DNA from 2 places in the Arthrobacter sp. S2(2024) genome. Region 1 is predicted to be linked to the other one. Evidence: predicted binding sites of a transcription regulator. Region 1 holds the regulator's gene; the other holds the start of a gene.
What was found. The regulator HspR, encoded in region 1, represses chaperone genes until heat shock. The targets are predictions, from matches to a motif close to AAGTTGAGTCNNNNNGACTCAACTT.
Positions count from the first base shown of each region.

Region 1 (7,896 bases):
CCCGTTCGGTGGCCTCCTCCGGATCCGCCATGTCGCGTTCGGCAGCCTCTGCCGGGCGCCGCTGGGCCTTGCGGTAGTTGTCGATGATGACGTTGCGGGCAGTGCGGAACAAATAGCTGCGCAGGCTGCCGGTGATCTGCGGGGCGTGCTGCCACACGCGAAGGATGGTTTCCTGGACTACGTCCTCAGCCAAGTGCGCGTCCGGCGTGCAGCTCAGCACGAAGCGGCGCAGGGCCGTGCCGTGGTCGCGGTAAATCGCGGCCACTACATCCTCGTCGAGCGGCATCGGCGCCTCCTTGGTGCTCGGCTTCCCCTTCTCCTGCGATACGACGTGCCCGCCACGAAAAAGGTTCAAGCCCCCTGAACCATTCTTCACCCGACGGCGTCGTACGGGTTAGCTTCCGGCACGTCCACGGCCGGTCGACCCGAAGGAGCAAACCATGAAGAAGCAACTCGGCACCGGGCTCGGCATCCTTGCTCTGGCCATCGCCCTCACTGGCTGTGGAGGAAGCCCCGGCGCGTCGTCATCTTCGAGCGCCACCAGTCCCAGCCCCGCGGCGTCGAGTTCAAGCGCTCCGGCGTCGAGCACTCCTGCTGGCGCGGCGGAACTGAAGACGGCGTCGTCGAGCGTCGGCGAGAGAGTGGTCGCGGCGAACGGCAAGAGCGTCTACGTCTTCGCGAAGGACGTCAAGGATTCCGGCAAGAGCGCCTGCACCGGCGGCTGTGCCACCAACTGGCCGGCAGTGACAACGACGTCGGCCAAACCGGCGGTTGACGGGGTGAGCGGAACCATCGGCACCATCCCCACGGCAGACGGCAAGATGCAGATCACCATCAACGGGATGCCTATCTACTTCTACTCCAAGGATGAAGACTCCAGTGACACCTACGGACAAGGCGTGGGTGGCGTGTGGTTCATGGTCAGCCCGTCCGGTTCCATGTTGACCCCTAGCAGCACCCCGAGCAGCACCCCAAGCAGCAGCACACCAAGCGGGAGCAGCATGGGCTACTGAAACCCTCGCTCACGTTTGCACCCCAAACGGCAAACGCCCGCTCAGATCTTTCCGGACCGGCCGGAAGATCTGAGCGGGCGTTTGTCCAAAAGGCCTCAAAGGTGAGCGGGCGTCCGCCCCAGATGCCCTAAAAGTGAGCGGGCGTCTTAGGCGTCTTCGAACGCTTCAGCGTCCTCGAACTCCACCGCGGCGATGATTTCCTTCGTCTCGGGGTGGATCATGAAGGCTTCGTCGTCCTCTTCGATCATGATGTAGTTGCCGTGGTCCGTGGCAAAGTGCCAGGCGAGGATCGTCTCGCCGTCGTGCTCGTAGTTGGGATCGCCCATGGTGATCTTCTCCAGCCGGTAGCCGGCAACATCGCACAGTTCGCGGATGATGAGCTCGAATTCGGGGGCGTTCTCGAGTTCGGCTTCGGCCGCCTCGGCCTGACGCTCTTCGAGGTTCGGGATGAGGGCTACACGCTCGGCGATGTGTGCCTCGAGCTGCTCCTCGTCGAGGTAGAGCACACCGTCCTGGCTGCGGAGCCACGCTGCGTTGAGTTCGATGATGTCTTCGGTCTCCAGGAGGGATTCGAATTCGCCGTCGAGGGCCTCGAGCTCGGCAACGGCTTCCGGTGCCACCTCGGACTCGTCAAGGTCGCCGTCCAGGTAGGCCTCGGCGTCCTCCTCGGACAGCGCGTCGAAAGCTGCGGCGGTGCGGTTGAACAGCTCGAGGTGGCCCTTGGCGCCCATTCCTTCAAGGCCTTCGCGGACAAACGCATCCACCTCTTCGCGCTCCGGGACCGTGAAGACGTACTGGGCGAAACCGCCCGCAAGTGCCTGTGTCAGGTAGTAGTCCACAAAGTAGCTGCGCAGGGCGTTGGTAGCGATTTCCTCATGGTTGAGGAGCTCCTCGTACATCTCGTTGACCACGGTGACGTTCGCGTCCACAACGTCTGCGTTGTCGGCCTCGATGCTGTCCTTCGTCAGAATGACGGGGTTCTCATTGCTGGTCATGGGATTTCCTCACTGCTGGGAAGCTTGTGCTGCTCCGGACCCTTTCAACGTACGCGGGGGCGGTTGTCGGGCAAGCTAGGCAGAGGTGAACGTCCGGCAAAGTTTCAGGGCTGCTGCGTGGGCCCTAGGATTCATAGATAGCCTCCTGCCGAAAGTAGCCTTAACGAATGCCTTCCCACTCAGACGATTCCTGGGAACTGGCGATTCAGACACCCGCCATTAACGACCGCTCCCTCGCGGCCGGCCTCGCCTATGCCATGGGAAGCCGGGTCAGCGGCATCACCTTCGACTCCGCCACGGGCCTGATGATGGGCAAGGTCAGGGGCAGCGGCCCGTCACCGTATTCGACGTCGGCCAAGCTGGTCCGCAAGCCCGGAGGCTGGAGCTGCACCGTGGGCGTGTGCAGTTGCCCCGTCCGCAAGGACTGCAAACACGTGGCCGCCCTTCTCTTCGCCGCGGAAGACCATCCCGCAGTGCGGGCACAGCTGCTCAGCGCGCCCGCGTTCGGACAGACGGCCCAAACAGGGGGAATCGTGCAGCGGCCGGCCTGGGAACAGGCGCTCAGCAAGCTCATCGCCACCCCGGGGACCGCACCGCAAGGCCAGGGCCTCCCCTTGGCACTGGCCTTCGAAGTGGAAGAACCGGCCCCGCACTTCTCCTACACAGGCCGGCGCGATCCTCTCCGCAGCGTGCGCCAGCTCAAGGCCCGCCCAGTGATGATGGGAGCCAAGGGCAAGTGGATCCGGGGCGACGTCTCCTGGACCAACCTGAACTACCTCGGCTACAAGCGCGAGTTCAACGAAGCCCATATCGACTGGATGCAGAACTTCCTCGCCGCGCATTCCACCGCGGACTACCGGCAGCTCACTTCCAGCATGTGGATGCTGCTCAACGAATTCGCCGGCAAGAACCTGTGGAGCCTGCTCGCCGAAGCCTCGAAGGTCGGGGTTTCGCTCATCCACTCCGGCGGGACCGAGCCGGTCCGCATTGCCGCGGAGCCCGCCGTCGTCGGGCTTGACCTTAGCCGGCCCGACGACGGACTGCAGCTGTCGCCGTCGGTGACCTTGGGCGGGGACGCCCTTGATCCGGCGGCCTTGGGCTTGATCGGCCGCCCGGCGCATGGATTGTTCTTCACGGGTCCCGGCGAGGGGCACTTGCCCGGCGTTTCGGCCCCCGCTAACCTCATCACGCTGGCCCCTTTGGAGGGCGGCGAGTCGCAGGAACTCCTCGATTTCGTCATGGGCGCGTCCCGGCTCCAGATCCCGGCGAAGGACGAAGAACGATTCCTCACGGCGTTCTATCCGAAGCTCAAGCAGTCCACGCGGGTCACGGCAGCGGACCATTCCGTCGAGTTGCCGGTCCTCGCCGTGCCCACGCTGTCCTTGCTGGCGAACTACGGCTCCGACCACCGCGTGCGGCTGCACTGGGAATGGCACTATAAAGCCGGCAAGCTCGTGACTGCCCAACCCCTCTGGCGGCACCCTGACGACCACGGCTATCGCGACGACGCCGAAGAAGCCCGGATCCTGGAGACCCTGGGCCGGCCTTGGGAGGTGGTTGCCGCGCTGGGCGAATCGTCGAGCGGCGGATGGGGGGCTCCACGCCTCGCGGCCTCGGTGGCGCTGGATGGGCTGGACACCCTGGCCTTCACCGAGGAGGTGCTGCCCCGGCTCCGCGAGCTGCCCGACGTCGTCGTGGACACCTCCGGCGAGATCGCCGACTACCGCGAGGCCACCGAGGCTCCCGTCGTCTCCATTTCGACCAAGGCAACCGACAGCCGCGACTGGTTCGATCTTGGCATCGTCATCACGCTCGAGGGCGAACCCGTGTCCTTCGCGGCCGTGTTTTCCGCCCTCGCGGCCGGCCAGAGCCGGATGTTGCTGCCGAGCGGCGCCTACTTCTCGCTGGACCTGCCCGAACTGCACCAACTCCGCGCGCTGATCGACGAGGCCAGGTCCTTGCAGGACAACCCGGACCGGCACGGCACCCTGCAGATCAGCCGTTTCCAGGCCGGGCTCTGGGATGAGCTCGCGCAATTGGGGATCGTCGACGAGCAGGCGGCAGCATGGCGGGAGGCCGTGGGCGGATTGCTCGACGACGGCGTGACCGGGCTGCCGCTGCCGGGCTCGCTCGACGCCGAGCTGCGCTCGTACCAGTTGGAGGGATTCAACTGGCTGAGTTTCCTCTACCGCCACAGCCTGGGTGGCGTCCTGGCCGACGACATGGGCCTCGGCAAGACAGTGCAGGCGATTGCCTTGATGTGCGCGGCGAAGGAGCAGGCTGAGTCCGGCGCCGGAGGCACCGCGGGCGGCAGCGCCCCCTTCTTGGTGGTGGCGCCCACCAGCGTCGTGGGTAACTGGGCCGCGGAAGTGCAGCGCTTCGCCCCCGGTTTGAGCATAAAGACCGTGGGAGAGACCTTCGCCAAGAGCGGCGCGGATCCGCAGGAATCCATGGCGGGCATCGACGTCGTCATCACCTCGTACGCGCTGTTCCGGATCGACTACGAAGCCTACGCCGCCAAGGAATGGGCCGGACTGATGCTCGATGAAGCCCAGTTCGTCAAGAACCACCAGTCCAAGGCCTACCAGTGCGCCCGGAAACTCCCGGCATCCTTCAAGCTGGCCATCACGGGAACCCCGCTTGAGAACAACCTCATGGAGTTCTGGGCGCTGACCTCGATCGTCGCACCGGGACTTTTCTCCAGCCCGCGCCGCTTCGCGGAGTACTACCAAAAGCCCGTCGAAAAGAACGGCGACAAGGCCCAGCTCGCCAAGCTCCGCCGTCGGGTCCGTCCCCTGATGATGCGCCGCACCAAAGAGCAAGTCATCAAGGACCTGCCGCCCAAGCAGGAACAGGTGCTCGAAGTGGTGCTCAACCCGCGGCACCAGAAGGTGTACCAGACCCACTTGCAGCGGGAGCGTCAGAAGATCCTTGGGCTCATCGACGATGTCAATAAGAACCGCTTCACCATTTTCCAGTCGCTCACCCTGCTGAGGCAGCTGAGCCTGGACGTCTCCCTGGTGGACGAGTCCTTGTCAGCCGTGCGCTCGTCCAAGTTGGATGTGCTGTTCGAACAGCTGGAGGACATCGTCGCCGAGGGGCACCGGGCGCTCATCTTCAGCCAGTTCACGGGGTTCCTGGGCAAGGTCCGGGAGCGGCTCGACGCGGAGGCCATCGAGTATTGCTACCTCGACGGCAGCACCCGGAACCGGGCCGACGTCGTGAGCGAATTCAAGAACGGCGCAGCACCCGTGTTCCTCATTTCCTTGAAGGCCGGCGGGTTCGGCCTGAACCTGACCGAGGCCGACTACGTGTTCCTGCTGGACCCGTGGTGGAACCCCGCCTCGGAAGCGCAGGCCGTGGACCGAACCCACAGGATCGGGCAAGCGAGGAACGTCATGGTCTACCGCCTGGTGGCCAAGGACACCATCGAGGAAAAGGTCATGGCGCTCAAGACCAAGAAGTCGCAGCTGTTCGCGGATGTCATGGAAGGCGACGCCCTGGCCGGTGGCGCGCTGACGGCGGAGGACCTGGCCGGGCTATTTGCGGAGTAGGTTCGCCCTGAAGCAACTGCTTCTAGGTGGCCTAGGCTGGACCGCATGGCTATTATCCATCGAGCAACCCTGAGTCCCAGCAAACTTGAGCTCATCGAAAAGTACTTGCCCGTCCAGCCGTGGTTCACCAAGGACGGCTCCGCGCCGCCCGAGCTGCTCGGTGCGTACCGCTTCGATGATCCGGACGGCGAAGTCGGCCTCGAAACCCACTTGGTCTCCCACGGCGGCAAGGTCTACCAGGTTCCCCTGAGCTACCGGGGTTCGGAATTGCCCGGTGCGGAGCACTCGCTGCTCGGCACCATGGAACACTCCGTGTTGGGCACGAGGTGGGTGTACGACGCCTGCACCGATCCCGTCTACGTCGCTGCCCTGGCCACCGCCATCCTCACTGGGCAGCGGGAAGCCGAACAGTTCGTGGACATGGACGGCGTGCTGGAGCCAAGGGCGAGTTCCGTCGAGGCCAAGGGCAGTGGAACCCCCGGCAGCGAAGTCCCCGCTCTGAGTCCCGCAGCGCCGATCACCGAAGGCGGCGTTACCAGCATCGACGCCGGTGAACTCACCGTCCAGGTGAACCGCGTCCTGGATCTGGGGATCCAGGATTCGCAAGATTCGGCTGCCCTTCGGGGCACGTGGGCCGGGCAGGAGGCGCCGGTGCTACTGGCGTCCCTCTCGCGGCCCTAGAGGACTACTCCCCCGGTCGCGGTCTCCACACCACAACTGCCTGGGACCGCGCCCGGGGGCGCTGCCCGCGGGCCAGGCTGACGACGTCGCCAGCTGCTCCCGCAGCAAAAACGCGGGCCTCCATGGGGCTCCGCCGCCGCTGCAGTTCCTCGCTCAACTCGGCCACGCGGAATTGCAGCGCGACCACCTGGTTTTCGAGCTCAAGGATGCGCTTGATGCCCTCAAGGGACACGCCTTCGTGGGAGAGCCGCTGGACCTCGCGCAAGCGGTCGATGTCGCGTTGGGAGTAACGCCGGGACTTGCCCGGCGCACGGCTCGGCGACACGATGCCGAGCCGGTCGTACTGGCGCAGGGTCTGCGGGTGCATGTCAGCCAGTTCGGCCGCGACGGAGATGACGAAGATCGGCTGGTTGATGTCGATGCCCATGCCTACGTCCCCTCCCATGTCTTCTGCCGCTACAAGCGGGCCTTGGCGGCCAGGTCGTGGCGAGGATCGGCGTCGGCCGTAGCCGCGGCGAACGCCTTGACAGCTTCCTCGGCCTGTTTGTTGAGGTTCTGCGGGACGGAGACGTCGATCGTCACCAGCAGGTCTCCGGTGCCCTTCGAGGTCTTGACGCCTCGGCCTTTGACCCGGAGCGTCCGCCCGGAAGGCGTGCCGGCCGGGACGCGGACGGTGACAGTGTCGCCGTCAAGCGTCGGCACGTGGATGTTGGAACCCAAGGCCGCCTCGGCGAAGGTGACCGGCACGTGGATCCGGATGTTGTCGCCGTCGCGATTGAAGAAATCGTGGGGCTTGACGTTCACCGTGATGATGAGGTCCCCGTTTCCGGCTGCGCCTGGGTTGCCCTTGCCACGCTGGCGGACCTTCTGGCCGTCCCTGATGCCCGCGGGAATCTTCACGTCGATGACGTTGCCGTTGCTTTCGCGGAGGCTCACCGTGGTGCCATGAATGGAGCCTGCAAAGGAAATCGAGGTGGACGCCGTGCGGTCGCTGCCCTTTTGCGGGGCCCGCTGGAAACCGGTCTGTCCACCGCCGAAGCCACCGCCGAAGAGGTCAGCGAACTCGGGCGGGATGCCCCCGGCACCGGCAGGCTGGCGTCCGCCGCCGAAAAGCCCGCCGAACAGGTCCTCGAAGCCGCCATTGGCCGGGCCGCCGCGAGCTGCGCCCGGGGCGAAGCGTGCCCCGCCCATGGCGCGAATGGCATCGTACTGCTGGCGCTCCTCGGCATCCGAGAGCACCGAATAGGCCTCCGAGATGTCCTTGAACTTCTTCTCCGCAGCAGCATCCCCGGAATTGGTATCCGGATGGTACTTCCGCGCAAGCTTGCGGTACGCCTTCTTGATGTCAGCGTCAGAGGCGTCCTTGGCGACACCAAGGATGGCGTAAAAATCCTTCTCAACCCAGTCCTGGCTGGCCAAGGGCGTTTCCTTTCGATCTGTTCTTGCCGAGCTCTCCGCGATACATGGGCCCCCGCCCCTCCGCCGGGTGGCCAAGGATCTTCGATCCTCAGCCACCCGGCTCCGATAGGCCCGATGCCACTCCCGGGGCCCATGTATCGCTGCGAGCTTGTGGTCAACTCACCTTAGGCGAGAAAACCGCTTGAGCCGTAGCGGATGAGGGGGCCCGGGAGTGGCATCGGGCCTGCCGGAGCG
Region 1 is NZ_JAYKZI010000012.1:2,243-10,138, forward strand. It holds gene VLA65_RS17875 (sigma-70 family RNA polymerase sigma factor) at 1-286, opposite strand, end outside; gene VLA65_RS17880 (COG4315 family predicted lipoprotein) at 441-1,013, shown strand; gene VLA65_RS17885 (DMP19 family protein) at 1,160-2,008, opposite strand; gene VLA65_RS17890 (DEAD/DEAH box helicase) at 2,176-5,562, shown strand; gene VLA65_RS17895 (CG0192-related protein) at 5,608-6,243, shown strand; gene VLA65_RS17900 (heat shock protein transcriptional repressor HspR) at 6,248-6,670, opposite strand; gene VLA65_RS17905 (DnaJ C-terminal domain-containing protein) at 6,700-7,662, opposite strand.

Region 2 (7,896 bases), on a different contig from region 1:
GTCCCGTCCGGGCCCTTGCGAGGATCGGCAGGGATACGGTTCCCCTCCCACCGAGTTCGGTCGAGATCATCGGCACGCCGGCCTGATCGGCCGCGCTGCTGATGGAGCCGGCCTTCAGCATGGGCTTCACCACGACGGAATAAGGGGCTTTGAATGCAGCGACCGCCGCCACCTTCGCGGCCCATAGCTCCGGCGTCGGTCCTTGGTAGACGAACGCGGACGGCACATACTCCGACGCGATCCCCCCGGAGTGGATGTCCATCACAAAGTCGGCCATGGGGATGAGTTCCTGGGCCACGATCGAGGCGATCTGCAGTGCCGGTCCACCGTCGGCGCGGCCCGGGAGGGCACGGTTCAGATTGACCCGGTCCACGCTGGAAACACGTCTTCCTTCGCGGACAGCAGGGATGTTGAGGGCGGGCAGGATGATCAATCTCCCGGTCACCTCATCAGGGTTCAAGGTGCGGATGAGTTCCTGGAGAAGGATCTGTCCTTCATATTCGTCGCCATGCGTACCGGCGATCAGGAGGACCGTGGGGCCGTCCCCACCACTCAGGACCGCGATCGGCGAAGGGATGACAGCGGCGTCATTCTCATTGTCCGAATGTTCGATCTCCAGGTAACCCAGCTGCTTGCCGACGGCGGCAAAATCGATGCCGGGTATGCGTGGAATGCGCAGGCTCATAGGGCAACTTTCTTCAGGGTTGGTAGAATTGGATTCACTGTATACAGTGAATCCTGTGATGTAAAGCACGTAGGATTGAACGAGTTTTGATACGAAAAAGGGGATGAGGCGAATGGCCACGCAAGCTGCCAAGGGGATGAGGCCGCTGAGCGAGCACGTCTACGACAGGATCAGCAATGAGATCGTCAACGGAGTGGTCGAGCCTGGCGCTCCCCTGGTCCAGGAACAGCTGGCCGAAGAATACGGCGTGTCCCGGACGCCGGTCCGCGACGCCCTGAACCGCTTGGTCCACGAAGGACTCGCCACTTTGGTCCCGGGCTCGGGGTATTTCGCGACGACGCTGACCCGATCAGCCGTCGAGGAAGTCTACGAAGTACGCAAGGCCCTCGAGATCATGGCCATCAGGCAGTGTGGGGCAAAATACACCAACCTTCAGCTTGCGAGGCTGGAGCTGCTTATCGCCGAGGGTGCGGCAAGCGCCGACCCGGAGGAACTGTTCACCGCCACGCGGGCGTTCCATTTGGGCTTGGCGGCGCCTGCGCCCAACGGATTCTTGCTGAAAACCCTCGAATCCGTCTGGGACAACCCGGTTCAACGGCTCATCAGCCGCTCGTACCCCTTGGACGACGCCAAGCTTGAGCGCGTGGCGGACGCCCACCGGAAGATCCTGGCCGCAGCGCGCGCCAACGACCTCGAAACACTGATCCCCCTGCTGGATCTGTGCCACGAGAAGGACTGACCGGCTAGAGGGCACGAAAAAGGCCCGTAGCGCACGCCAATCATGGCGCGCCCTACGGGCTCTATCGTTTTGGGAGGCATCCGGGGATGCCAAACGACCTCGTGTACGACGGCGGTACGCAACTCGATGCCGAAAGGCACCTGATTGTTGCTACAGCTATCCGATACGGCGGGTGTCTACCTCGTCGTCATCGTCTTCCAAGTCCTGTGCGTACTTGTCCTCGTAAGCCGAGTAGTCCGGCTCCGGCGGATCATCCGCGAATCGGCTCGTCGCACGACTTGATGGCCCAGTCAGCTCGCGCTGAAGGGCCGAATAGTCAGTGTTCGGGGAGTAGTACTTGATGTCCCGAGCCTGCTTGGTAGCTTTTGCCTTTTGACGGCCGCGCCCCATGGCGTGACCCCCTTTTGTACTTGGACCGGAGGTGGTCACCTTGGCGATCGGTGAGGCCCCGGAATGTTTGGTCAATTTGTCGTATGTCTAGATTACATGCTTTCTGGAGCAACTGCTTGCCACTTGCTTCGCGAAAGCGCCGTCACAGTTCCACCTGGCAGTATCTCCATTCATTGGCATGAAAAACTTGGGTAGAGTCGCCCTAATATGGGGCGGCAGGCATGAAAGGCGCGAACTCAGACATGGGCCAGGACAACATGATCCAGGGCAACAACGGTACGGGCGACAATGAGTCGCCGGTAGACCCTGGTTCCGGGACCTGGTATTCCGGGACTTCGGGCACGTACCCCGACGCCGGCATGCCTGGCGAAACCGGGCCCGAGGGCCCTGCTCCCTCCGAGAAAGGCTCGTCCCTGCGGACTGCTTTGGACGCCATAACGCGGTATCGGCTCATCATTGGCGGCATCGTGCTGGCCGTGCTGATCCTCATCGGCGTAGTGATCTGGGTCCTCGTCGGGGCACTGGCCAACCGCCCGGCGGCCGCGCCCATCCCCGCGCCGGCCACGTCCACCAGCCGCGGCCCCCTCCCGGCGGATGTGGAGGCAAAGGACTACCAGCTGGGAGATTGCTTCGCCGATTTCGACTCCAACGCCATCAAGTCCAAGGTGGTGGACTGCACCACCGACCATTCGGCCCAGCTGGGCGCCATCTTCCGGTACAAGGCTGACGACACCTTCCCCGGCGCCACTGCCTTGCGTGACAAAGGCCGCGAAATCTGCCGTGATCTGGTGCTCAACGAGGCATCCACGAAGTACGCGCTCCTGCAGCAGAACGTGTACCCGAGTGCCACGAGCTGGGACAACGGCGACCGCCGCGTGGACTGCTTCATCGTGGTGAACTCGGGAAACACGCTCAAGGAATCCGTGCTGCAGAAGTAGCTATTCCTTCCGCCTCACCGTCAGGCCGCTACCCGCCGGAGCACCGCCGTCGGGACCCGTCAAAGCCTCGAGACCCTCGATGGTGAGTTCGTCGACGTCGGCCGCGGTGTCCACCAGTACCGTGTCGCCGTCCGCGATCTGTCCGGCAAGGATTTCCTTGGCCAGGCGGTCACCGATCTCGCGTTGAACCAGCCTTCGCAGCGGACGGGCGCCGTAGGCGGGATCGTAACCGGACATCGCGAGCCAGGCACGGGCGCCGTCACTGACCTCAAGGGTGAGCCGGCGGTCGTGCAGCCGCTTGGTCAGCTCGTCCACGTGCAATTCGACGATCCTGGCGAGCTCGTCGACGCTGAGCGGATCGAACAGCACAATCTCGTCGAGCCGGTTGAGGAATTCCGGCTTGAAGGAGGCGTTGACCACGGCCATGACCGCATTCCGCTTCGCCGTGGAGTCCAGCGTTGGATCTACTAGGAACTGGCTACCCGAGTTGGAGGTCAACACCAGGATGGTGTTCCGGAAGTCCACGGTGCGGCCCTGCCCGTCGGTGAGGCGGCCGTCGTCGAGCACTTGAAGGAGGATGTCGAACACTTCCGGGTGGGCCTTCTCCACCTCGTCGAGCAAGATCACGGAGTACGGGCGACGGCGGACCGCTTCGGTGAGCTGGCCGCCTTCCTCGTAGCCCACGTATCCGGGAGGGGCACCGACCAGCCGGGCCACGGAGTGTTTCTCGCCGTACTCGGACATGTCGATCCGCACCATGGCGCGTTCGTCGTCGAACAGGAAGTCGGCGAGTGCCTTGGCGAGCTCGGTTTTACCGACGCCGGTGGGGCCCAGGAACAGGAACGAACCCGTGGGGCGGTTGGGGTCGCTGATGCCCGCGCGGGCGCGGCGGACGGCGTCGGAGACGGCGGCCACGGCCTTGGACTGACCGATCAGCCGCTTTCCGATCTCCTCTTCCATGTGCAGCAGCTTCTGGGATTCCCCCTGGAGCATGCGGCCGGCGGGGATGCCCGTCCAGGCCGAAATAACCTCCGCGATATCGTCCGCCGTGACTTCGTCCGCGACCATCAGGGCGGCCTTCGCTTCACCGCGCGCTTCCCGGGCGGATTCTTCCTCGGCTGCTGCGCTGAGCTCGCGCTCCAACGCGGGCAGTTCGCCGTAGAGAATGCGCGAGGCAGCTTCAAGGTCGCCCTCGCGCTGGAACTTTTCGGCGGCGGACCGCAATTCGTCGATCTTTGCCTTGAGGTCGCCCACGCGGTTGAGCCCGGCCTTCTCGGCTTCCCAGCGGGCGTTCAGCGCACCCAAGGCTTCCTTCTTGTCCGCTTTGTCCGCGCGGAGCGCGGCGAGGCGTTCGATGGAGGCCGCATCCGTCTCGCGCTCGAGTGCCAATTCCTCCATGGTGAGACGGTCCACGGCACGGCGGAGCTGGTCGATTTCCTCGGGAGCCGAGTCGATTTCCATGCGTAGCCGGGACGCCGCCTCATCCACGAGGTCGATGGCCTTGTCCGGCAATTGACGGCCCGAGATGTAGCGGTTGGAGAGCGTGGCGGCGGCTACCAGGGCGGAGTCCGCGATGGCTACCTTGTGGTGGGCCTCGTAGCGTTCCTTGAGGCCGCGGAGGATGCCGATGGTGTCCTCCACGCTTGGCTCGCCCACGTAGACCTGCTGGAAGCGGCGTTCCAAGGCAGGGTCCTTCTCGACGTTCTCGCGGTACTCGTCCAGGGTGGTGGCGCCGATGAGCCGCAGCTCGCCGCGGGCCAGCATGGGCTTGAGCATGTTCCCTGCGTCCATGGCGCTTTCACCGGTGGCACCGGCGCCCACCACAGTGTGGATTTCGTCGATGAATGTAACGATCTGCCCGTTGGAGTTCTTGATCTCCTCCAGCACGGCCTTGAGCCGTTCCTCGAATTCGCCGCGGTACTTCGCGCCGGCCACCATGGATGCGAGGTCCAGCGCGATGAGGGTCTTGCCCCGCAGGCTTTCCGGGACGTCACCTGCCACCATGCGCTGGGCGAGGCCTTCGACGACGGCGGTCTTGCCGACGCCGGGTTCGCCGATCAGCACGGGGTTGTTCTTGGTGCGGCGGCTCAGGACCTGGACCACTCGGCGAATTTCGCTGTCCCGCCCGATCACGGGATCCAGCTTGCCGGAGCGCGCGATGGCGGTGAGGTCCGTGCCGTATTTCTCAAGCGCCTGGAAGGTGTTTTCCGGGTCTTGCGAAGTGACTTTCCGGTCACCGCGGACACCCGGCAAGGCGGCGAGGAGCGCTTCGTGGGAGGCGCCGGCGTCGCGCAATAGCTTCCCCACGGCTTCGCTACCGGCAGAGAGCCCCAAGAGGAGGTGCTCAGTGGACACGAAGGAATCGCCGAGTTTCTCGGCCTCGTTCTGGGCGGCCTGGATGGCCTGCATCGAAGGGCGGGAAAGCTGCGCTTGCTGCACTGAACTGCCCGACGACGACGGCAGGGCCTTGATGGCCGAACTCGCCTGGACGCTCACGGCATCCGGGTCCGCTCCAGTGGCGCGCAAAAGCGCCACCGCGACGCCCTCGCGTTGATCCATGAGGGCTTTGAGCAAGTGGGCTGGCTCCAGCTGCGGATTTCCGGCGGTGGAGGCGTTCATGGCCGCCGCGGAAAGAGCCTCCTGGCTCTTGGTGGTGAATTTGACGTCCATGGAAGAGCTCCTCTCGGGAAAGATGACTATTTCTCAAAGTTGAGTCTACTATGCTCAACTTTGGCGAAGCGTCCCTCCTGCTCCATGTTTGCCGACGGCGAAACTGCTGTCCATAGCCTTCCCCGCTTACGGTGAAAAGTCCCTCGCTGTTTGCGTTCCCTGGCCCTAGGATCAGGCGTGACCGGGTGGAACACCCCCCGGGGCGCGCATGAGAAAAAGGACACGCAATGAAGAAGTTCGTAGTTCTCTACAATGCACCACAATCGGCGGAATCGATGATGGCTGACAGCTCCCCTGAGGCAGCAGCCGAAGGCATGAAGCTGTGGATGGACTGGGCCGCGAAGGCTGGCGCTGGGCTTGCCGATCTTGGCACACCCCTCGGTGGCGGCAAAGTGGTTGGGAACTCTGGAGTATCCGATGCAGAGACCGGCGTGGGCGGTTACAGCGTCCTCCAAGCCGAAGACATGGACGGAGCGCTAAAGCTCCTCGAAGGCCACCCGCATTTCCTCATGGCCCCCGAAGCCTCGATCACCGTCTACGAAGCGCTCGACGTCCCGGGCATGTAAGGCAGCACCCGCCGTCGAAATCGTGGGTCCGGGCCGCGCGCCGCGTGCCGGAACGCAGCACTCGGCCCGCGCCCACGATCCCGGCAAAGCGCCGTACGATATGCACATGGCACCCTTCACAGTCACTCGCAATGCGCTGATCCCCGCCGCACCCGCCGACGTCTTCCCCTTCGTCAACAACTTCCACGAGTGGACCAAGTGGTCTCCGTGGGAAGCCGTGGACCCCAAGCTGAACCGGAGCTATTCCGGCAACGAATCCGGCGTCGGAGCAAAGTATGCCTGGAGCGGCAACAACAAGGCCGGCACCGGAACCATGGAAATCGTCGGCTCGGAGGAGCCCGGCAGGATCGACATCCGCCTCGAGTTCACCAAGCCGATGAAGGCAGTCAATCCCACAGGGTTCACGTTCGTGCCCGAAGGGGACGGCACCCGCGTCACCTGGACCATGACCGGTGAGAACAAAGGCCTCGGCAAAATCTTCGCTTTGTTCATGAACATGGAGAAGATGGTGGGCGGCGACTTCGAAAAGGGTTTAACCGCTCTCTCTGCGGTAGCCACCCGGAAAAACTCCTAGTTCTCTGGCGCGGGCCATGGCCGTCTACGTTGATCCGCCGCTGTGGCCCGCGCACGGGACCGTGTTTTCCCACCTCGTCTCGGACACCTCGCTCGAGGAGTTGCACGCCTTCGCCGGGGCCGCGGGAATTCCCGGGCGTGCCTTCGATGGCGACCACTACGACGTCCCGGAACGCCGCTACCAGGACCTCCTGTCCGCAGGCGCCATCCCCGTGGAGGCGCGCATTCTTGTGCGGAAACTGATCGCGAGCGGTTTGCGGATCCCCGCCCGCCAACGCAGCAAGGCGCTCACCGTACCCTTGCTGGAGCGCTGGAATTCGGCTCTTCCAGGACATGAGGAGCTGGGTTTTGAGCTCCTCGAACGCTGGGGCGAGGACCATCGGAAATACCACAGCCGCACGCATTTGCTGGCGGTCCTGGAAGCCTTGGATCTCCTCACCGAACCCGGGCCGCCCGCGCGCTCAGTGACGTTGGCCGCCTGGTTCCATGACGCCGTCTACGAGGGAATCGCAGGGCAGGACGAAGAGCAATCGGCCCGGCTGGCCGAAGACCGCCTGGCTCTTGCGGGACTCCCGGAACCGACGATCCACGAAGTTGCCCGGCTGGTCAGGCTGACCTCCACCCACAGCCCCGAACCGGGAGACCGACTCGGCGCCCTCTTGTGCGACGCCGATCTCTCCATCCTCGGCGCGGAACCAACGGCTTACGCCCGCTACCTTGCTGCTGTCCGCGAGGACTACGCCCACGTCAGCGATGCCGACTTCGCTGCCGGCCGGGCCGCCGTCGTCCGCCATCTGCTCGCCTTGGATCCACTCTTCCACAGCGAACGCGCGCGGAGCCTGTGGCTGGATGCCGCCCGCCGCAACCTGGAGGCCGAACTGTCATGAGCGCGCCAGGGACGGTGCACCGGCAGCTTCCGTTCACCGTGAGGTTTGAATGGGGGCTCGACGGCGCCCGTGCGGTTGCGTCCGGAGCGGACCTCGCCGTCGTGGTTGACGTCCTCACCTTCACCACATGCGTCAGCGTCGCCGTCGACCGCGGTGCCATCGTGTTCCCCTACGCGTGGAAGGACGCCGGGGCCGAGGACTTCGCCGCCCACCAGGACGCCCAGCTGGCTGGTCCGCGGGGTGGAGGCGGATTGAGCCTCTCGCCGTCGAGCCTGCGGGACGCGCGGTCGTTGAGCCGCGTCGTGCTGCCATCGCCCAACGGCTCTTCGATCGCTTATGAGCTCGCCCAGGAAGTCCCGCTCATCGCGGCCGTGTCTCTGCGGAACGCAGCCGCCACCGCCGAGTGGGTGGCCGCCGAACTCCCTCCGGATTTAGTGGTGACGGTGAT
Region 2 is NZ_JAYKZI010000007.1:27,102-34,997, reverse strand. It holds gene VLA65_RS14715 (succinylglutamate desuccinylase/aspartoacylase domain-containing protein) at 1-685, opposite strand, end outside; gene VLA65_RS14710 (GntR family transcriptional regulator) at 798-1,424, shown strand; gene VLA65_RS14705 (DUF3073 domain-containing protein) at 1,581-1,814, opposite strand; gene VLA65_RS14700 (septum formation family protein) at 2,036-2,752, shown strand; gene clpB (ATP-dependent chaperone ClpB) at 2,753-5,422, opposite strand; gene VLA65_RS14690 (hypothetical protein) at 5,650-5,988, shown strand; gene VLA65_RS14685 (SRPBCC family protein) at 6,095-6,562, shown strand; gene VLA65_RS14680 (DUF4031 domain-containing protein) at 6,579-7,448, shown strand; gene VLA65_RS14675 (2-phosphosulfolactate phosphatase) at 7,445-7,896, shown strand, end outside.
Region 2: the regulator HspR is predicted to act here: its motif matches at 5,459-5,483, upstream of clpB (ATP-dependent chaperone ClpB).